2 regions of the Paenibacillus sp. NN59 genome follow, and region 1 is predicted to be linked to the other one. Evidence: riboswitches for the same ligand, from Rfam matches in the RefSeq annotation. Region 1 holds a riboswitch; the other holds the start of a gene.
The links. A riboswitch is a leader RNA that binds a small molecule or an ion and turns the genes downstream of it on or off. The one in region 1 is predicted to bind FMN.

Region 1 (11,452 bases):
ACGTCGCCAGTCAAACATTCGGAGTGAACACGAACCAATACAGGTTTGGAACCGTCAATATCCCCTTTGACCAAGGCAACATGTTCTTTATTATCCACTGCATTCGTATACGCCACTGCCTGGAATTCGCCAAAGTCCGTCGGCATACGCACGGAAACTTCACGTTGCACCAGCTTCTCCTTCTCATTCCGGTAACGAATCATGTCCTGGATACTAATCAGTTTCAGATCATGCTTACGTGCAATCTCCTGCAGGTCAGGAAGTCTGGCCATCGTACCATCCTCCTTGATCACCTCACAGATGACACCTGCGGGGTAAGAGCCGCACATGATCGCCAGATCAACTGCCGCTTCCGTGTGTCCGGCACGACGCAACACACCGCCGTCTTTGGCAATGAGCGGAAACATGTGACCCGGCTTGCGAAAATCACTGCTTTTCGCATTCGGATCAATCAAACCTTTAACGGTAATGGAACGCTCATGCGCCGAGATTCCCGTCGTTGTATCTTTGTGATCCACAGAGACCGTAAAAGCTGTCCCATGGAAATCTGTATTCTGCTGAACCATCGGTTTCAAATTTAATTCATCTGCCCGCTGCTGCGTAATGGGAACACAGACGAGTCCTCGACCTTCGGTAATCATGAAATTGATGACCTCAGGGGTTGCTTTTTCAGCCAAAGCAATAAAATCCCCTTCATTTTCCCGATCTTCGTCATCGACCACAATTACGGGTTTACCCCGCATCAAATCATAAATAGCTGCCTCAATTGAGTCCAGAATGGATGGCTCGGATTGTTCTGACATCAGCTGCACCTCCTGTTTCCAGTTCTATGTTTTATCCCTGTCTTTCCTATGTTTATGCAAACCCGTGATTGGAGAGAAACTCTTCACTAAGACTGCTTGGCTTGCCTGTTCTCGTTTCCGCATGGCTCTTGCCGTATTGCAACAGATGATCTACATATTTCCCCAAAATATCACATTCAATGTTGACGGTATCTCCTGTCTTTTTGACATTCAAAACCGTTTCCCCAATCGTATGGGGAATAATCGAAACCGTGAAGGAACTTTGAGTCGTCTGTACCACTGTCAAGCTAATCCCATCCAAAGTGACCGAACCTTTTGGAATTAGAAATTTGAAAAGTTCATGGTCACCCGGTCTGATCTCAAAAACAACTGCATTCTGATCCCGAGTAATACTACCGATAACCCCAGTCCCATCCACATGTCCCTGCACGATATGACCGCCGAATCGTCCACCGGACAACATGGCCCGCTCCAGATTAACCTTACTGCCGGACTGAAGCTGATTGAGATTGGTGTGTCGATACGTTTCCGGCATGACGTCTGCGGTAAAACCTCCGCCTTCCAGCGTAGTCGCGGTAAGACAAACCCCGTTAACCGCAACACTGTCACCAATTTTTAGATCGTCCATAATGACAGAAGCAGCGATGTTCAGAACTAGGGCCTCACCTTTACGGCCAATGCGCCGGATCTGACCGACTTCTTCCACCAAACCCGTAAACATGCTATCTTCCTCCTATTCTGGCCAAATCGGAATACCGCCAATGCTAATATTATCTCCAACTTGCTCAATTTCCAGCTGATGCAATTGGATTGCCTGACTCATGCGCTCTACGCCTTCAAAACGGAAACTTCCCGGAGTATCATATCCACCCACAATCTTGGGAGCGATAAACATCAGTAAACGATCTACGAGCCGTGCTTCCAGCATTGCACCATTTAGTGTACCGCCGCCTTCTAGCAGAATCGAGCCAATATCCCGCTCTCCCAGTTTGCTCAGCCCATGTAGCAAATCTACGCGTGGTCCAGGCCCACAGCGAATAATTTCAACACCGTAAGCTTCGAGTCGCTCAGCCGCTTCCTGGCTAGCCTCATCGGTTGTAAGCACCCAAGTTGGCGCAAGTCCATCCTTGACCATTTTGGAGCCTACAGGCAACCTCAGCTTGGAATCCACAACGATCCGTACCGGACTGATGCCTTCTACCTGCAAGCGGGTAGTCAGCTCCGGATTATCGGCGATTACCGTATCCACGCCAACCATAATGCCTTGATGACGATGACGAAGCGCATGCACGATCTCACGCGCCAGTTCGTTGGAGATCCATTTGCTGTCCCCGCTACGCGTAGCAATTTTTCCATCCAGCGTAGAAGCTGTTTTGAGGGTAACGAAAGGAAGACCTGTTGTAATAAACTTGATAAACTTTTCATTCATACGTCTTCCGCGTTCGCGCAAAACACCCACTTCAACTTCGATGCCTTGTTGACGCAACATACTAATGCCTGTACCAGAAACCTGCGGATTCGGATCTTCACAACAAACCACCACCCGTTTAACCTTCTCATGGATCAAACGTTCGCTACAGGGTGGCGTTTTGCCATAATGACTGCAAGGTTCAAGCGTTACGTAAACGGTACTACCCTCCGCGTCGCTTCCAGCCATATTCAGCGCATGCACCTCTGCATGGCCTGTGCCTCGTTTCAGATGGCTTCCTAGACCAACAACACGTCCTTCTTTAACAACGACACATCCCACGACAGGATTAATTCCAGTCTGTCCTTGTGCCCGTTCTGCCATATCCAGTGCTAACGCCATATAAAATTCATCATTGATCATTTCCATATCCGTTCACCCCACGGTTATAATCTCGAACTAAAAAATCCCCACCGAACAATCTGTTCAGGTAGGGATGATGGAAGACTACTGTCATCTGCAGGAGAGATGAAACACACCAATACCGACACTTCACCAAAACCAGTTAACAGGTAAGTGAAAATAAACACATACCTTATTGCATACCCATTCGAGCTATAGAATGATATACAAAAAAATCAGGTGAAGAGTTTCTATATACGGTATTATGTACCAGAAAACTCATTATAAACAAGCCTTCCACACATATCATCCAAACGAGCTGAATGCTATGCGACATCACTCCTGCGGAGTGCAACCACACCGGCTTACACCCACTCCTTCTCCCATCCAGACTATACTGTCGGTTCTGGAATTACACCAGATCAGCCATCTGCTATAAGCAGACAGGTCACGGACTTTGCCATATCGGTGGAAAATAAATCCCCAACACGCATCACCGCCGGTAGGGAATTACACCCTGCCCTGAAGGATCGCTTTCGTTATTAATTGGATGTTAGCACTTTAATGTCAAAAAATCAATTCATTTTTGTTTCTTTTTGTCACATACTAACTTTTAATAAGCATTTATATTACAAAATCCGCATCTCATACTAGACACGGACTTCATCAATATTGGAAAATAAATTCTAAAGGTCTGGAAAACACCAGCTTGCCATGTGCCTCAAATCCTTTGCAGCATGGAACGGAACACTCTCAGGTTTGGGCTGGGAAGCATTAGGAGCTGGCATATCGCGGGCTACTCTTCTAACCCAACTGGTCGAGTCGATTCCAATGGCCGAACACTGCCAGCGCTCATCCGGCCTTGGACGAACGGTCAGAATAAGGTCTTCTTTTCCCGGCATATCGGGGAACACGCCATCCAGATATTCAACAATGGTACGTTTGTCCTTCACTTCATGACAATATACAGTAACCCAAGAACCACTAAGTACTTTCACTGCATATACGTCTCCAGGCTGCACTTCACCTGTACCGGCATCCGGAGATTTTTTCGGCACCTTCGCCTTGGTACCTACACCTCGTCTGCTTTCAAATGCACCAATAACGGTCTCACTCGCCAGTGGATTCGGTTCAGGCTTGTTCTCAAGCGATACATCACTGCAATCGAATTCACCAAAGATCAGGTTCAAATTGTGCTCGTTGATTCCTACAGATGAATCCCACCATGCCAAGGGAGCTTGTACCTCAACGCGGGTATTAGGTCTCTTGTCGCGTTCTGCATATGAGGTGAAGGCTGTAATCATTCCTGGCTGTTCTGGCGTGTCCAGAATGCCGATCAGCGCCAGCGTTTCAAGCAGTTCGCGGTAAACATATACTTTTTTCGTAGGCAGGAGTTGTTCTTTTTTGAGCGCATCCGCTGCCTTGCTGTACCGAGTCTTGGGCGGCAAATTGCGCAATACCGTTAACACCGCGCGTAACGTCCAGCGATCATACTCATTAGGAACAGGAGGCTCCTGCGAAGCAGCCATCTCTCTCAGAGCGAGTACATGTCCAAAGATATCTCCATCAAGCGGTGTACCGTTGGTCATTCGCCAGTACCACTGAAGCGAAGTATCTACTCCGTCATTCACATCCAAACCACAGATCTGGCACTTACGACTGGAAGGATATGGACTATATTCATGGTCAGGTATGCTGGTTGCAATCAGTTTTCCTGTAAGAAGTGAACGCCAGATCATTGGTGCTGACCATAGAGAAGCCACAAAAGCCTGAGCAGCCTCCTGAAGTATCCAACGCTCAGCCAATGTTCTCAGTTCTCGGATCGTATCCTCATGCTGCGGTCTTTCAAAGTGATTAGGCTCATGTCCAGTAGCCTCTAGTGCCTGTAATTGTTCCGCCGATACGTCCTCTGGTACATTGTGTCTTGAAGCACGTAACTCCTCGTCCCAAATCGTGCTCTCACTATAAATATGTTGAAGTAATTTCAGTTGCTGTACAACATCTAAAGTCAAAGTAACAACATCCTTTCACAGTAGTTCTGAAAACATGCAAACTCAGTATAGTGCGCTGTCAAACCTCATGTATTCGGTTTCAACAGTCTGTACCTAGCTAGAATAACCTACAATCAACTCGTCCCGCCAGTTCCTTTAAGCTTATTTTAATAACACTTTGCAAGGCAATCACGCAAAAAAGTTGTACAATGCACAAAACCCCTGGTACTTCCGTAATAGGAATGTACCAGGGGTTAACTTGACGCCGCCGAGCAGATTCAGTTGAAATTAAACTTCTACAACTTCAACAGTTTCCATTTTGTCGCGGCCTTCGAATGCATCAACAAACTCCATACCTTTGCTTACTTTACCAAATACAGTATGTTGTCCATCCAAATGTGGCTGTGGTTGGTAGCAGATGTAGAACTGGCTTCCGCCTGTGTTGCGGCCAGCATGTGCCATCGCAAGTGTTCCACGCTCATGTTTGTTCGGGTTGATCTCACAGTTGATTGTGTAACCAGGACCGCCAGTACCGGAACCGCTAGGGCATCCACCTTGAGCTACGAAGCCCGGGATTACACGGTGGAAAACGAGTCCGTTATAGAAACCGGAGTTTGCTAATTTTTCAAAGTTTGCTACGGTGTTTGGCGCTTCTTGATCGAACAGGTCAATCAGAACTTCTCCGCCGTTTTCCAATTTAATTTTCGCTTGTTTCGCCATATGTAAATGACTCCTTTCAATTTTGAGCAAAAGTAATTGTGATGCAATACCAAACTTGTGGTCAAGCATTACAGCACTTTTCTTAGTGTACACCGAAAAGGGCCGAATCGCAAAAGAAAGAGCTATATTTTTGATTTTCTACTCTCAAATACAAGCCTTCAAGCGAGCCAAATAGCTACAATGTCCATGACAAAGGACGGAAGGAGCAAGCCCATTCCGTCCTCATCTAGCGCTATAGGAACTTGAATTAACGAGTAACCGGCTGTTTGCCAATACGCGCTGGCACGAGGTCGTTTTGGATAATGTCCTGATATGACTCACGGCGTACAACCACATCGCCTTGACCGTCTTTGACAAACACAACCGCCGGACGACGAATCCGGTTGTAGTTGCTTGCCATGGAGTAGTTATATGCCCCTGTGCAAGCTACGGCAAGCAGATCACCGCTCTCCACTTTTGGCAGATCCAGATCCCATATCAACATGTCACCGCTCTCGCAGCATTTACCCGCTACAGATACCGTTTCTGTTGCCGCTTCGTTTGCACGATTTGCCAGTACGGCCTCATATTTGGACTCATACAATGCAGGGCGCGGGTTATCCGTCATCCCGCCATCTACTGCTACGTATTTACGCACGCCGGGGATGTCTTTGCTCGTTCCAACGGTGTACAGCGTTGTGCCTGCTTCACCTACGATGCTACGGCCTGGCTCAACCCAAATTTCAGGCACTGCATAGCCGATTTGCGCAAAATGATTTTTTACCGCATCGGTAATGGCCTTCACATACTGAGCCACTTCAAGCGGTGTATCACCGTCAATATAACGGATTCCGAATCCGCCGCCCAGGTTTACAACTTTGAATGCCACATTCAGGCGCTCGTATACACTTGCTGCAAATTCAGCAACACGTTGAACCGCCATCTGGAATCCTTCAACCTCAAAGATCTGGGAACCGATGTGAGAATGCACACCAAGCAATACCAAGTTGGACTGTTTGGACGCGAGTTCAATAGCTTCGAATGCTGTACCGTTGCCGATATCGAAACCGAACTTGGAGTCCGTTTGTCCTGTCGAAATATATTCATGCGTATGCGCCTCAACACCTGGCGTTACACGCAGGAGGATGTTAACTTTACGGTTTTTGTCCGCTGCGAAAGCTTGGAGCAGATGCAACTCGTTAAAGTTGTCAACCACGAAGCATCCAATTTCAGCGTCAAGCGCCATTTCGATCTCTTCGATCGTTTTGTTATTGCCGTGGAAATGAATGCGTTCTGCCGGGAACCCGGCTTGCAATGCAGTGAACAGTTCGCCGTCAGAGACAACGTCCAGAGAAAGACCTTCCTCTGCTGCCAGAGCACACATTGCCATAACACAAAATGCTTTGCTTGCATATGCAACTTGGAAGCCCAAACCTGAAGCGCGGAATGCTTCCATGTACTCTCTGCAGCGCTCGCGAACCAATTGCTCGTCCACAACATAGAGCGGTGTTCCAAATTGCTCTTTCATATCCGTAACGTCTACTCCACCAATCTCCAGGTGGCCTTGCTCATTTATTCTACTTGTACCGTGTAAATACATCGTTTGCATTCCTCACTTTTTGTATACTGGAACAGTTACTATTCCATTGATTTTACACCAGTATATCAAATTAAGCCGGGAGATGAATGGATTTTTCGGCACATCATTTGTGTTTTTTACCTTTTCGCAATTCACCGTCGGGATCTTCGGACATCTTGGTGTTGTCACGCGTTTTGTTGAACGATGGACGTTTCTTGCTGACAAGCAATGGAACCCTGAACAAAAAGTTGCCAAATGCCTTTGCATTAAAAGGTATAAATGGCCAAAGATACGACGAGTTATATGAACGGTGAATGGTCAACGCCACAACAAGCAAAGTCGTTCCAACGACCAAACCTGGTACTTTAAATATCGCAACTGCAATGAGCAGTAGCAGCCGGACCAGTCGATTGGCGAGTCCTAACTCGTAACTCGGTGTAGCAAACATTCCGATTGCCGCAATCGCCATATAGAGCACAACCTCATTGACAAAATAGCCCGTTTTCACCGCGATATCTCCGACCAGTATTGCCGCAATTAGACCCATGGCGGAAGCCAGCGGCGTAGGCGTATGAACCGCAGCCATCCGTAATAAGTCTACACCCAGCTCGATGAGTAGAAATTGCAAAATAATCGGTAATTTCACATTTTCCTGTGGGCCGATGAAATCGAAACCGATCGGTTTGAGCGAAGGTTCGATGACCATCAGCATCCATAGCGGCAGTAGAAACAGAGAGATCAGGATGCCTGCAAAACGTACCCAGCGCAGATAGGTTCCCATTAGAGCCGTCTGCCTGTTCTCCTCCGCATGTTCGCATAGATCAAAAAAGGTTGTCGGCAAGATCATTACGCTGGGGGATGTATCTACAAAAATAACGACTCGTCCTTCCAGCAAGTGGGATGCTGTAACGTCAGGGCGTTCCGAATAACGAACAAGGGGAAATGGATTCCATCCTTTGTTGATGATCGCTTCCTCCAACTGTTTATCGGCAGCCGGAATACCGTCGATATCGATTCGTTGTATTTTTTCCTTTACCGAATCCACCTGCACCTTATCCACTATATCGTCAATATAAACTACACATACATCGGTTTGGGTTCTCCGTCCTACCTGCATAAGTTCAAACTTTAGTCCGGGGTCCCGTATTCTACGGCGCACCAGCGCTACATTGGTCAGTAATGTCTCGGTAAAACCATCCCGTGAACCACGAACCACGCGTTCAAGCGAAGGCTCTTCGGGCGATCGAACCGGATAACTCCGAGTGTCCATAATAAGCACAGACCGGTCTCCCTCGACAAACATGGCACTCATGCCCATGAGCACCTTGCTAATGACAGCACTCATCTTCTCCACTCGTTCTACCTGTATATGAGGAATATAACATTCGAAATAGGACTTGAGTGCATGCTCTGATACTTGATCCGGCGTCAGATAGGTTAATCTTTTCAATACTTCGAGCAAAATCTCATCTTTGGCAAAACCCGTGAGTAACAGTAATCCCACATGTTTGCCGCCAAGTACCATTTCCCTCATATCCACATCAAACGACTCGCCAAGACCGATCACTTGTTTTAACGTGTTTTTGTTATCACTCATGCGCGGGGAGATGTTATCGTTATGTTGCCAATAATGAACAGATTCTTCAATACTGTCGGACATCTCGTTTTGCTTTTTTTTCTGGTACGCCTTCTTTTCTTCTTCCTGCCGGATCTCGTAAGCAGACTTGTGCAACATGTCTTCCGTTATACCGTCACTTTGTTCATGACTCGTTTGATCCGTATGTTCGTCCATGTCCATCCTCCTTTAACCTGTCACGTTGCTTTACCGTTGGTATATAAAAAAGTCAAACAAGGAACCTGTCATTTTCCCCAAAATCATCGCGAGCAACAGTCCAAACAAGTATGATCTCATACCCAACCTTTTAGCCAGAACGGGTAGCACGTTTAATACTTCTGTCAGAGCGGCAGCCAGCAGACCAATAAAAACGCCGCAGAACAGCCCAACAATCGGGCTGAGCAAAATAACACCATGCATTTTCCAATGCCAGAAATCGGCTACCGTGCCCAGTAGCGAACCTCCAATGAGAGCACCCTCGTACCAATGCGTTTTGTCATAGGACTGTGTGACTTGAGCCAGTCTCGGAATCATGTCGAGTACAAGAATAAGCGCAATAACACCACTCCCCACAGCGATTCCCCCGGCAATGCCAAGCACAATGCTGATCGCTCCGTTAAGCACGCTCATCGCCTTTCAGCTCCCTTTGATTCTGCTTATGCATACGTTCGGTTTCTTCGATGACGACAAATTGGTCTACATTTTGCTGGTAAAGGAACATTTCCACTTCGAGCGGTGTTGGCTCTTCATTCCACTTTTTCTTAAATAGATGGTTGAAAAATACCGCCATGCCGAAGCCGATTCCAAGGGAATAGGCCAGCTGAAATAAGTACGGATGCTCATCCCGGTGTCCTGTCAGCATCTCTACGATGCGAATCTGTACTTCCTGCATATTCACGTCTGCGTGAAAATTCATAATGGTCAGTGCTGAACCGAAGAACAGCAGCAACCATACCAGAATAAACAAGGATTTCGAAGCCTTACCACTACCTGCCATTACTTCAACTAACGTATGCCCGGACCCCATCAGCTCCACATTCACATCCGGCAGAAGCTGCCGAATCCGGGGAATAATCTGCAAGATGTCAATAAGGATCAGGTTGCCGTCCTCCGGTCCGGGCTGCAGCAGTTCAAGTTCCAGTAGCCTGTTTTCCTGTTCCTCGGATGAGGCCAGGACGTGGGCAATATCCCGCAGTTTGACCGCTCGCCCTCTCTGAATGCGAATCCGGCTGCGCATGCGGACGTAGACCGTGGGAGTGGGTGTCTGGGACATCCACAGCACTCCTTTACTGCGTAATTTAGGTTAGTATTTGAAGAATGTGCAAATTTATTACATTTAAGTTGGAAAAGAGTGTGGAGGGGGCACTGGACGCTCCGGGATGGATCGGTATCGGGCGCTGGTTATCCCCAGATTTCTGGTTCTCTCCTTTTCAAGGAGGAAATCCCGGGATAAACGCGCTCGCTTCGCTCCTTTTACCGATTCCTTCCCTCCGCTGGCTTGCCTCCCTCTTGTTCCAAACGAAATGTAAGAATCTTGCGGGGGTGCGCAGGGGGATAAAAGCTGGAAGTCTGGTCGTGGATGAAAAGAGTATGGAGCGGCACTGGACGCTCCGGGATGGATCGGTATCGGGCGCTGGTTATCCCCGGATTTCTCGTTTTTTCCTTTTCAAGGAGGAAATCCCGTGATAAACGCGCTCGCTTCGCTCCTTTTACCGATTCCTTCCCTCCGCTGGCTTGCCTCCCTCTTGTTCCAAACCAAAGGAAAGAAACTTGCGGGGGTGGGCAGGGGGGAGAACTTGTAGCATATTCGACGAAGGGTACTGAGTGTGAAGGGGGGCACTGAACGCTCCGGGATGGATCGGTATCAGGCGCTGGTTATCCCTGGATTTCTCGTTCTCTCCTTTTCAAGGAGGAAATCCCGTGATAAACGCGCTCGCTTCGCTCCTTTTACCGATTCCTTCCCTCCGCTGGCTTGCCCCCCCCTCTTTTTTCCAAACGAAATGTAAGAATCTTGCGGGGGTGGGCAGGGGGATAAAAGCTGGAAGTCTGGTCGTGGATGAAAAGAGTATGGAGGGGCACTGGACGCTCCGGGATGGTTCGGTATCGGGCGCTCTAGATGGGGTCGGCTTAGGAAGAAATTAAAAAGGCAAGCCGATATAGTTCAGCTCGCCCTCTTCTAAGTATGCTTGGCCAGGATTATACTTGTTTGATTCATTAGATGATGCTCCTGTCTGACAATTCATGAACCCTAACCATTAACTACGTATCTCTTTCTTGCCTCCCCTTCTGCTCCTCCCTTCGATACTGTAAAGGCGTTCTTTTCATCATTTTTCGGAACTGTTCGATGAAGTAGCTGGTACTGTTGAACCCAACCTCGTAAGCGATTTCGGTGACACTGCGCTGTGAGAAACGTAGCAACTCTGTACTTTTTCGAATTCGATAATCCAGCACATATTGCATCGGAGTCGTACGCAGTATTTGCTTAAAGGTTCTGCATGTCTCTGCACGACTTAACTGACCTACCTTTGCGATATCCTCCAGCCTGAGCGGTTCAGTATAGTTTTGATGAATCCACATCAGCATCTGCTTTATACGCCGACTTCGGATCATCTCTGTTTCGTTATGTTCCAGAAAGTAACCATTCTTGATTAGGCCTTTCCAGATTTCCAGCACAGCTGCTGCAACGTTCAATTCATAGTAAGGAGCCTGCTTTTCAATCTCCTGTCTCACAGCCGAGATGTTTCCAAGTACCTGCTCTCCCCATGAGTTAGATTTCTCAATCATTAGAAATGGTAAATTCGTTGCAGTTACATATGGATGTACGTATTTCATGTAAAGCTCAGCAGATACCAGTGATTGCGGAGCCACATTCAAACAAAGATACATACCCTGCTCCTCCGCACTAAAATTCTCTGCCATGTGCATCATCCCGCTGTTGATAAACAGTCCATTCCC
Region 2 (11,452 bases), 420 kb from region 1:
GATAAGAGTCATGATGAAAGTAACTACAAATGCAATCACACAACCAATTGCCGCATGAACCAAGTTCCATGGATGATCCGTGATAAATGCGGGTAACGTAGCTATACCTGCAATACCCAGAGCCGATCGAGCTACACCGAACAATCCGACATAAACACCAGCTACAACGCCACCAACGATTACAGCAATCAGTGGTTTTTTCAATCGTAAATTTACACCAAACAAGGCAGGCTCGGTAATTCCGAGCAAGGCAGTGATGCTTGTAGAATATGCAACTTGTTTAAATGCTTTATTTTTAGTTTTCATAGCAACTGCAAGCGCAGCAGCACCTTGAGAAATATTGTGTACAAGCATACCTGGACCAACAATGCTATCGGTCTTCGTCTGAGCATACGCAGTGAGCACTACAGGTCCTAAACTATAATGCATACCTGTCATAATCAAGAACGGGAATGCCCCGCCGATAATACCAGATACTAACCATCCTGCATGTGTATTCACAAAAGAAACGCCTGACGCAAGGTAGTTACCCGCAATGGCACCGATTGGACCTAGTACAATCAGCGTTAATGGAGCCATGATAAGGATTACGACCAACGGTTTAAGAATAGATTTAATAACCGATGGAGAATACTTCTCCGCAAAGCGTTCAACATATGACAAGATCCATACCGCTAAAATAATCGGAATAACCGACGAAGTGTACGTCGCTGGCGTGACAGGCAGTCCTAAAAACGAAACAGGCTCACCTGCAGACATCAACGCCCCTAAGGAAGGATGCAACAGAACACCAGCAATCGTTAATGCAAAGCCTACGTTAGCTTTAAGCTTAACAGCCGCACTCCAGGCAAGCAGCATCGGCAAGAAGTAATACGCCGCATCACCGATAAACGTCATAATCGTATTGAACTGCCCATCCAGATCGACGAGATCAAATGTTTTCAAAATAAGAAGAACGGCTTTGATCATCGCACAACCAATCATGGCTGGCAGGATCGGTGTAAAGATTCCGGATATCGTGTCCAGAAGCGTAGTCAGTTTTCCTTTTTTCACAGTAGGGGCATCATTATTGGTTGCAAAGTTCCCCAGCTGCGTCAAAGCTTTATACACATTGTTTACCTCGTTACCGATAATGACCTGATACTGCCCACCACTGCTGGCAACACCTACAACCCCTTGGACATTTTTTAAAGCTTCATCATTCGCGACCTTCTCGTCTTTCAGATTAAATCGCAACCTTGTAGCACAGTGTGTTACACTATCTACGTTTTTTTCTCCACCAACCAGTTTTAAAATCTCGGCGGCTGTGCTTTCATGTTTCATGTACTGCTCCCCCTCAAACGTTTTTAGGTATAAAAAAAGACCTAGAATTCTATCGAATATAGATAAGCTCTATACACGATGGAACTCTAGGTCTTGCCTGCCTCACCAGTAACAATCCTAGTATACTCATTATAGTGGCCGATGAATTATTCCTTCTCTTCATCAATGACCCTTTTGATATGAACCGTTAAATATACCAATTCGTCTTCTGTTAATTCTTTTCCATAATCGACCCGAATCAGCTGTGCAATTCGGAGACTGCATTGATATTCATTCGCATACTTTTCCTTAATGATATGGAGAAAATCACTGTCACCACTTTTCACAACCGTATGATTAAACAAGCGGTAGGCGAAAAATTTCAAATGAGTGACAAGTCTGGAATAATGAAGCGAGCTTTCATTGAAATGAATATTAAACTGATATCGAATTATATTCAAGACTTTATGAATCAACTGTGTAATCTTCATGGTTTCTTCCATTTCAGATCCCAATTCTGCATTGACAATATGAAGCGCAATGAACCCAGCCTCATCTTCAGGCAGTGTAATGTTGAATTCCTCATTAATCATATCCCGGGCTTTCATAGCCACGCGAAATTCATTGGAGTAAAACGCTTTAATCTCAGACAACAACGCATTATTGAAATTCATACCCTGCTTGTAACGTGCCACAGCAAAATTAATATGGTCCGTTAACGTTAGGTATATATTTTCATTCAATTCCTTGTTTAAAGACTGCTTGGCGTACTGAATAATGCTATCGGATACACGAATATATTCCATCGGGATTTGTGCCAGCAGGGCATATAATTTACCTGTTACATTTTTGGATTTCAGAAAAAATTCTTTTTCGATTTTGACTGTGTCCACATCGTCTCCCTTTTTCTTCTGAAAACCGATGCCACTGCCTAAAAGCATCATCTCCTGGCGCCGTTCATTCACTGCACAGACGACATTATTGTTAATAATTCGTGTGATCTTCATCGGAATCTCCTTTTAAAATGAAACGTTAACAGAATTTAGCAACAAAAAAAAGACCATTAATTATGCACACATGAAAGAATACAGTTCTTCATGTTTGCATTATCAATCGGTCTTGCCTGCTGATCAGTAACAATCCTGATTATATTCATTATTAACTTATATCGCTATCTTAGTGGAAAGCGTTCTATTTGTCAACATACCTTACTCCAACCCTAATTTCATGTGAAAACAATTTACGAAAAACGGATTAGAGAAGAAAGACAAGAAAAGAGCCGTATTCTGGATGAACGGCCCTTTGACTTTAATTATTTTATGACAGCTTTATTATGAAAAAACAACCCGATCTGCATCGGACATCCGATATTGCGTCAACAAATATTCCGTACTCTGCATGGCTTTGCGCCGAACTTCATCCAGATCGACATGCAGCAGCTTGCCCTCTCGCTTCACAGGCTTCCCAGCAACAAAAACCGTATCCACATTAGACGGATTCGCGAATTGCACAACAGCACCAATCGGATCGTGCACGGGGAACAAGTTCAGATCCGTCGTGCGAATCATGATCACATCCGCTTCTTTTCCCGGCGTAAGCGAGCCTGTTTTTTGCTCCAGTCCTAAGGCCCGCGAACCCGCGGAGGTCGCAAATCGCAACACCTGGCTTGCCTGCAAACTGAGTTCACCCGGCATTTCACCTTGTTGCAAAAGGTACTCATTCGTTCTTGAACGCTCAGCTTGCAACGCAAATTTCATCTGTGAAAACATATCTCCGCCCGTCGAAGTCACGACATCTACACCAAGCGTTGGCGTACCTCCATGCTCAAGAAAGTATCCTGTAGCCGGATAACCATGTCCCATCATCATCTCAACTTCAGGTGTGACAGACAAAGAAGCTCCGCTGTCTGCGAGCATTTTGAATTCATCCATGCCCATCGTATTGCCATGAACAACATTGATTCGTGGACCAAGCAGTCCTGCCTCATACATTCGGCTGATCGAACGATCCGCTGATCCCCAGCTGCCGAAACCGACATGCATCGAACAAATGGCGTCCAGTTCTTCCGCAAGCTGAATATCCTGCACCGTTGTATCCCAGTGGCTAAACTCCGGTCCCCGAATAGCAAGTCCATAGGTGAGTAGTTGATCTTTCGAAGAGAAATATCGCTCCTTAACACCTCTCACATTCTCTGGATACGACAGCTTACTCTCACGATTCCAATACATTGTTTCCCCTGGCACACCATGGGCAAAAACAGCACGAATTCCTGCATCCTGTAATCCTCGAATCAGTTCCTCTGTGTGCTCAGCCGAGTATGGCATACTCCAATCCAGCACCGTAGTGACGCCTGCATTAAGCGCTTCCAGTGATCCCAGCAGATTGGCAATATAGCTATCCTCTGGACGAAGCTTGCTTCCCATAGCTCCATAGTACAAATTTTGCAGATAGACGGGGAGCGACCAGTTTGTTCCGGCTGTTTTGACAAGCGATTCCCACATATGCCGGTGTGTATCCACCAGTCCAGGCATAATAATCATGTCTGAAGCGTCGATGACCTCAATATCTGCATTGGACACCTCAATATTTGGTTGAACCGCTGTAATCAAAGAATCCTGAATAAGTACGTCTGCCCGGTTATACTGACCAATACGAGCATCCATCGATAATACACAACCGTTCTTCAAAAGATAACCTGTCCTCATAAGACATCTCTCCAATCGTAATGGTTTGTAAAATGATCTGATCCGCATTGCTTGTTCTTACATATACTTTATGACTATATTTTCACTAGTATATATACATTATATATCATATCTTAATATTTATCAAATTCTGGAAGAGCTAACTGAGACCTATATGGTGATTCACGGATTGGAAAAGGTAGAACTTCGTTGGTAAACTTAATAATTATGTTTTACTCTTTTCCTCACTAGAGTGTATTTTTCGTTTCGCTCGAAAACGTCTCACCTTCATTAGATTACCGCACATCTTATCATCGCAATATTTCTGTGTTCTGCTCCGGGTATCATCATAGAAGATCCAGCGGCAGTCCGGATTGTCACAGGAACGAATTCTCTTCCCTTCGCCCTCAACGAGTGTCACGGCAAAATCAGCCGCAACCTCTGCCATCACCTGAGCCCAATGTCTATGAATAGGAACAAGCGCAACACCCAGTTGTTGATCTTGTGTAATTATTCGTCTAATGACTTCGCCAGCCATCATAAAATCATTCAACCAAGCCTGATCCTTCTCAGTAAAGAGCTTCCCGTTAGACAAACGAATAGCCAGTGACTGCAAATCATCTCTAAAACCTCTCAATGTAGATTCCTCTTCATTCGACGCCGGTACTGACGCTTCTAATTGCCAACGATTCAAAAAATCTTGTTGCCAGTTTACGTTCCCCAGTCTGTCTTCTGATCGCTCCCCACCACGCCAATCATGATAATCGCTGTTAACAAAATCAGTCCATAATCTATCCATGAGAGCCTCCGATTAATGTAACTATCTAAATCATTAAAAGATGGTTACACCCTTTGAAATTGTGTTATATTAATTGTAACCACTTCCACCCACATTAGCTAGTTACCATCATGAAGATGCAAGGGCGAGATGAATCTGACAAGAGAGGAATGAAATTAAAAAATGAAAACAGTCACCACAGCATTAGATGTATTGGTTATTCAGAATGAAGATACCTGGGATCAATGTAACTGGATCGTCCCATTGTCAAAAGCGCTTGAGGGACTGAACGCCGAACAGGCTGCCTGGGTTCCTCCTTCAGGTGGACTGAGCATATGGCAACTAGCCAATCATATGTTTTATTACAATCAACGTATTTTGGAACGTCTTCAGGGAAAAGAACCGTCTGTACCCGCTGCAGATTCCAACGTAGCTACGTTTGGTATTTCCGGTGATCCTTTGAACGAAGCTGGCTGGAGCAAGCTGATGGAACAAACCACTAAACTGGCTGAGCAGTTACGCGACACCCTTGCTACATTACAGGACTCGAAGCTTGAGGAAGCTTATATGGATTCCGACGACAACTGGGCTCAGACGCTTGCCCGCTGGGTTCTACACGATGCCTATCATGCAGGTCAGATTGTGCAGTTGCGGAGGCAACAGGGATGCTGGAGTATTGTTTTCTAAAAAAACACTTGAACTGATAGCGTTTACAGGAATAAGATGAACTTCATAAGGTTACAACTTGTTCAATACACTAATTAAAATTGAATAGGATCTTCGGGGTAGGGTGCAATTCCCAACCGGCGGTGATGTTCTTATAGAACCAGCCCGCGACTCGCTGTTTAGTTACCACCTGGCAGCGACTGACTTGGTGCGATTCCAAGGCCGACGGTATAGTCCGGATGAGAGAAGATCAACACAACGGCAAGCCGTATTTGGGAAGTCTTTTTCCCTGACGCCTTGTCTTTGAATGGTCCCCCGTTTATTTGGCGTACGCCAAGGACGGGGGATTTTGTCGATTTTGCCAACTGAAGATTCCGTGTTCTGACGAAGGAGTCCTGAATATGGAAAACACATCAACAGCATCAACGATTTATCGCAAGGAACGAAGCAACACCGGATTTTGGCTAGTTGTGCTAGGCGCAGCCCTCTGGGGTGTAGACCCCTTATTCCGCATCCTTTTGCTAAAAACGATGACTTCTACACAGATTGTTCTAATCGAACACATCATCGTCAGCCTTGTCGCGATTCCGGTATTATGGAAGTTCCGGGATGATCTGAAGAAACTGCGTGCACGTCACTGGATCGCTGTTATCTTCATTTCCTGGGGCGGATCAGCGCTGGCAACGGTATTATTCACTTTGGCGCTTACCCATAACGATCCCAATACGGTATTGTTGTTGCAAAAAATGCAACCACTCTTCGCAATTGTACTTGCGAAATTGTTATTAAAAGAAACATTGCCGCGTCACTTCGGCGGACTGTTCATCATTGCGCTGGCAGGAACATATCTGCTTACGTTTGGCTTCTCACTTCCGCTCGGCAACTGGAATAACTGGATTCATGCAGGTAGTCTGCTGTCTCTTGGTGCCGCAGCTTTGTGGGGTGGATCTACCGTTATGGGCCGGTTAATGCTTGGTCAAGCTCGTTATGAGACGGTCACCTCCCTTCGCTTCGTCGTTGCGCTTCCACTCCTGATCTTCATGACCTGGAATGAAGGTGCACCTTGGACACTCCCGGCTGGAACAGGGGCACAGGCTGCCGTTATCCTGAATATTCTTGGGCAGGCACTTTTACCAGGCTTGCTAAGTCTACTCTTGTATTACAAAGGGTTGTCTTCCACCAAAGCTTCTGTTGCAACCCTCGCAGAACTCAGTTTCCCGATGGCCGGCGTGCTTGTAAACTGGATTGCATTCCGTACGCTGATAACCTGGGAGCAATTGCTTGGCTTTATCCTGATCTGGATCGCACTATTCCTGATCTCCAAACAGCAGGAACGCTCTACACCGATCGCCGAGGCCGCACCCAAACTTCGCACGGAGTAATACATTTTCATCTGGTTCAAATAATATAAGCACTGTTTCACCTTAATGAGGTGAACAGTGCTTTTCTTCTGCCGTATTTCTTCTATTATGATGGATTGATGTTTTGTTTTTTGTCTGCCTAGGTGGTACGATGGCTTATGGAACTTGGAACAAGATATCCAACAGGAACTATTTTCAGAGAGGAACGATTACTAATGTCTTCATTCTCATATACCTCCTATGACTCTATAGGGCTCGCCGAACTGATTCGCTCCCGGGAAGTATCCCCGGTTGAACTGCTTGAAGCTGCCTATGCACGTCTGGAAGAAGTCAATCCACATCTCAATGCAGTCATTCGTACATATGAAACACGTGCTCGGCAGGAAGCCAGCATGGTTAGGCCTGGAGAACAGCCATTTGCAGGTGTGCCGTTGCTCCTCAAAGATATTTCTCAATCTTTGGAAGGTGAACTTCTTACCTCTGGCTCACGTCTGTTCAGCGAACATCGTGCTCTTCGCAACTCCAATTTCGTAACTCGTTTGCTCGAAGCAGGCTTTATTGTGATCGGACATACGAATACACCGGAATTCGGGTTGAAAAATATAACCGAGCCACGTCTACACGGGCCAACGCGCAATCCGTGGAATGTGAATCATTCCCCAGGCGGCTCAAGCGGCGGTGCCGCTGCCGCTGTAGCATCAGGCATCGTGCCGCTTGCTGGCGCAAGTGATGGCGGTGGTTCCATTCGAATTCCCGCTTCTTTCAGCGGTTTGTTTGGGCTGAAACCAACCCGCGGACGCACTCCCGTTGGTCCAGGTGTGGGAAGACAATGGCAAGGAGCCTCGATAGATTTTGCAGTATCTCGCTCCGTCAGAGACAGTGCTGCACTGCTGGATACGCTCCAGATTATCCAACCGGAAGCCGCATTTCATGCACCATTATTCCCAGGAAGTTACCTGACTGATATGAACTATCCGCATCAACGCAAATGGCGAATCGCTTATACGATGGATTCACCTGTCGGCACACCTGTCAGTGAAGATGCCAAAGAGGCTGTGATGAAATTAGTCCATTTCTTGGAATCTCAAGGGTATCATGTTGAAGAAAAGTTAAGTCCAGTCAATGGCGTACGCCTGATGGAAAACTATTACATGATGAACAGCGGCGAGATGGCCGCTATGATTTCATCCATGGAACATAGTATGGGTCGTTCTCTCACTGCAGATGATATGGAGATTGAGTCCTGGGTACTGGCTGAAGCGGGCAAAAAAGTATCTGCTGCTGAATTTGTTCATAGCTTGGCCGAATGGGACGTGGCGGCTGCGCAGATGTCTACGCTGTTTGAACGGTATGATTTTTACATCACACCTGTTAACGCTTTTCCCGCACCCCGGATTGGCGAACTGACGCCACATGCGGAGCAGATTCAACATCTGATGTCCGTCAGTGATCTCGATAAAACGGCGCAACAAGAGCTGATCTATGAGATGTTCAAGCCGAGCCTTAAGTACACCCCGTTCACGCAGCTTGCAAATCTGACAGGCCAACCTGCCATTAGTCTTCCTCTGCATTTAACTGCAGAAGGATTGCCAATGGGTGTTCAGGTTATGGCAACCAAAGGCCGTGAAGATTGGTTATTACATCTGGCGGGACAACTCGAATCAACAGAATTGTGGGTTGGCATGGAAGCGAATCCCATGTTCCCAACCTCGACAAAAGCTTAAAATACTTATAAAAGCGGAAAGAAGCCAGCAGAACATAACTGTATGGCTTTTTTTCAGTGGAACAGGAATCGCATCAGAGCAGAGAACCTGATGCGATTTGAATGATTCTTTAATTTAGTCCATGTGACTATCTTGGATGATAATTACAGTTGTTCATGTGACCATCTTTCTGACAATAGATTTCGGTTAACATAATAATGATGATGTAAATCAAAATCTCGGACTACTTCTCTACCGGATAAAATTTGCTTGTCATGTAAACCCTAATGTAGTGAAATAAATAACTTAGCGGGAGGGATCAGCGATGGGAATTTTAAGTGGAAATCCTAAAAACGAGCCCATGCATTATGGAGAAATCTATAGTGCATGGGAGTGCTCAATGGTAGCCAAAGGAGCTGTCTCTTGTTATCAGGCTTATATGAATCACGCAGGAGATAAAGATTTGAAGAAAATTTTAGAAGACTTGCTGGATCAGGCAAGACTGGAAATTAAAGAATGTGACGCCTTACTCACCGAGAACGGTATCACGCCCGCTCCGACTCTTCCAGAGAGACCCGTTGTGGCATTAGAGGACATTCCTCCTGGCGCAAGGTTTACTGATCCAGAGATCGGTGCCAAAATTGCAGCTGATAATGCTCTTGGATTAGTCGCCGCGAGTCAGACTATTGGCCAATCCATCCGCGAGGACATTGGTGCACTGTTTGCGAAGTATCACGTTACCAAAACGGCACTGGGTGTTCGAATTCTCCGTTTGAGTAAAGAAAAAGGATGGCTTATTCCTCCGCCGCTACAAGTGAAAAGGCCGGATGGCGAATAGTCCTGTGATATCAAACGAATTAAATAAAGACATTTAATAATGATTTAAACACACAACATTAAAGAAGCCGAGATGAGAATAATAACATATCCCTCTTCTCGGCCTCTTTTGTATTCAGAAATGAACTAGACTTTCTTATCTCCCGACTCGTAATTGAAGTATTCCACATCCACATACCCTTGTTCTCTTTCATAATTCAAGTTATATACTCCAACGCGATTTCCACGATAATGTCCCCATCCCAGTGGATAGACATCCCCAAAGGAAATAAATTTCTCGCCATCGAGACTATATTCATACCTGTTTTCACCGCGCAAGTTCCAAATGGATCTCAACCATAGGGTAGTCGCATCAGCATCAATAGATGGTCCCCATTCGATTGTACCTAATTGATTGAACTTCAATGCCCGAGATCCTTGCTGCTGATGAATACCAATCGTACAATAGGTTTGTCCAAAATGGCATAGACCCGCTTCCTGGTCATCCACCATTCCACTTAGATCATACTTGGCAGTCACTACGTTATGAGGCACACGATACGCCCGTTGGGAAAGAATGTTCGAAATTTTAAAGAAATCATTCTTCTCCGAGGGTACACTTGCATGCAAACGCAAATATCCTGGTCTCTCTGTTAAAGACCACATATCCGCTTTAGGTTGGTGGTTCCACCCCCAATGAGACTGCAGTACCCGGCTATTGAAATCATCATTCACGGTTAAGATCGTTTTGGGATAACCTTGAATTGGTTTTTTCCCTCCCCATACCATTTCTCCGACACCGTCACGGTCTGTATCCTCACCAATGATTGGCCAACCGTCAACCCACGTAACGGGAAGCAGGTGAAGAGTTCTGCCTTCAAAGTAACCACCGGCTCCCTGGTGACTAATGAAATACCACTCCCCAGACGGTGTTTGCACAAGTCCGCCTTGATTCGGTTCGCGGTCCACTTCCACACCATGCGTATGAATTAACTCTTTTTCTTCGTAAGGACCGTATAAATGCTCTGAACGGAGCATCATAACAATCCTTACCTCCTCACCATTTCTCGGTCGAACTTCACTGTGAAAAATGTAATAAAGACCGTTTATTTTGTAAAGCTTACTCGCTTCGCTACCTTTATATTGATGGATCACAACACCACTGTCATGCAAAATTTGTTTTCCATCGTCGCTAAGTTTAAACAGGTAAATATTATAATTGTCGGCAAAATTCGTAGCCACCAGATATCCTTGACCGTCATCATCCCAAAAAGGACAACAATCATCCCAACCAGAAGTCTCCCAACTATGATAAAGAGGCTCCCATGGGCCAGCAGGATCTGTAGCTGTGCTTACGAATAAACCCTCATCCGGTGTGAAAAAATACACCCAAAATTGATGGTCATGAAAACGGATCGCTCCCGCCCAGACTCCTCTTGCATAACGATTCATTCGATCATGCCGATATTCTGGCCCGATAACTGTCAAATCTTCTACAACATGACTAATTACATTCCAATTGACTAGATCTTTAGAGTGCAGAACAGCCATACCTGGTGAGCAATGTAATGTGGAAGAGATCGCATAGTAATCTTCCCCAACGCTTATCACATCTGGATCGCAGTAATCTCCAGGCAAGACCGGATTGACATAAGTACCGTCCCCTTGATCGCCCCATTTTCCTTCACTGGAAAGCAAAAAGTAATCTTTGTTCATCATTGTTTCCCTCTTTTCTGGGATGCAGTTGACCTAACTTTTTGATGATCTGATACATTACACTACGAATCTTGTAATCATCATATTACTTGAAAATTAATATATAAGATAGATAAAACATGATCCCGATTTTTCAGAGATCATGTTTTATGATGAAACCTTAGGCAACGTAGATTCAGAAGTAACCACCTGTTTAGCTTTAGAAGTTTATGTTCTTCACTTGATTTTGTTCCTTTGTTTACGAATACCTGTAATATGAAAGGCTGCTCTCTCCGAGGGGCTGCTCTCATCAGCTTGCTCCTTTTGCTCGTCTTGCTCCGTACTTGCAGCGGATGATGTTTTTTTGCGCTTGCGTTGCACGATGATATCACTTAAAGCAATTAGAGAAATCAACAGTAAACTAATAAAGAAACCTGGCCGGCTTAA

Region 2: another riboswitch for FMN. It lies ahead of ACT89M_RS16275 (DMT family transporter); the one in region 1 lies ahead of ribD (bifunctional diaminohydroxyphosphoribosylaminopyrimidine deaminase/5-amino-6-(5-phosphoribosylamino)uracil reductase RibD).

What each region holds. Positions count from the first base shown of each region.
Region 1 covers NZ_CP199678.1:4,122,930-4,134,381, forward strand. Annotated here, with positions in the region: gene ACT89M_RS18120 (bifunctional 3,4-dihydroxy-2-butanone-4-phosphate synthase/GTP cyclohydrolase II) at 1-803, opposite strand, end outside; gene ribE (riboflavin synthase) at 856-1,524, opposite strand; gene ribD (bifunctional diaminohydroxyphosphoribosylaminopyrimidine deaminase/5-amino-6-(5-phosphoribosylamino)uracil reductase RibD) at 1,537-2,640, opposite strand; FMN riboswitch at 2,985-3,147, opposite strand; gene ACT89M_RS18135 (hypothetical protein) at 3,300-4,625, opposite strand; gene ACT89M_RS18140 (peptidylprolyl isomerase) at 4,893-5,324, opposite strand; gene lysA (diaminopimelate decarboxylase) at 5,572-6,903, opposite strand; gene ACT89M_RS18150 (spore germination protein) at 7,007-8,680, opposite strand; gene ACT89M_RS18155 (stage V sporulation protein AB) at 8,705-9,127, opposite strand; gene ACT89M_RS18160 (stage V sporulation protein AA) at 9,114-9,770, opposite strand; gene ACT89M_RS18165 (hypothetical protein) at 9,839-10,183, shown strand; gene ACT89M_RS18170 (helix-turn-helix domain-containing protein) at 10,757-11,452, opposite strand, start outside.
Region 2 covers NZ_CP199678.1:3,704,098-3,715,549, forward strand. Annotated here, with positions in the region: gene ACT89M_RS16250 (beta-glucoside-specific PTS transporter subunit IIABC) at 1-1,323, opposite strand, end outside; gene licT (BglG family transcription antiterminator LicT) at 1,470-2,309, opposite strand; gene ACT89M_RS16260 (amidohydrolase family protein) at 2,634-4,007, opposite strand; gene ACT89M_RS16265 (CGNR zinc finger domain-containing protein) at 4,213-4,785, opposite strand; gene ACT89M_RS16270 (DinB family protein) at 4,948-5,451, shown strand; FMN riboswitch at 5,537-5,685, shown strand; gene ACT89M_RS16275 (DMT family transporter) at 5,832-6,812, shown strand; gene ACT89M_RS16280 (amidase) at 7,007-8,515, shown strand; gene ACT89M_RS16285 (DUF3231 family protein) at 8,820-9,332, shown strand; gene ACT89M_RS16290 (glycoside hydrolase family 43 protein) at 9,458-11,029, opposite strand; gene ACT89M_RS16295 (amino acid permease) at 11,243-11,452, opposite strand, start outside.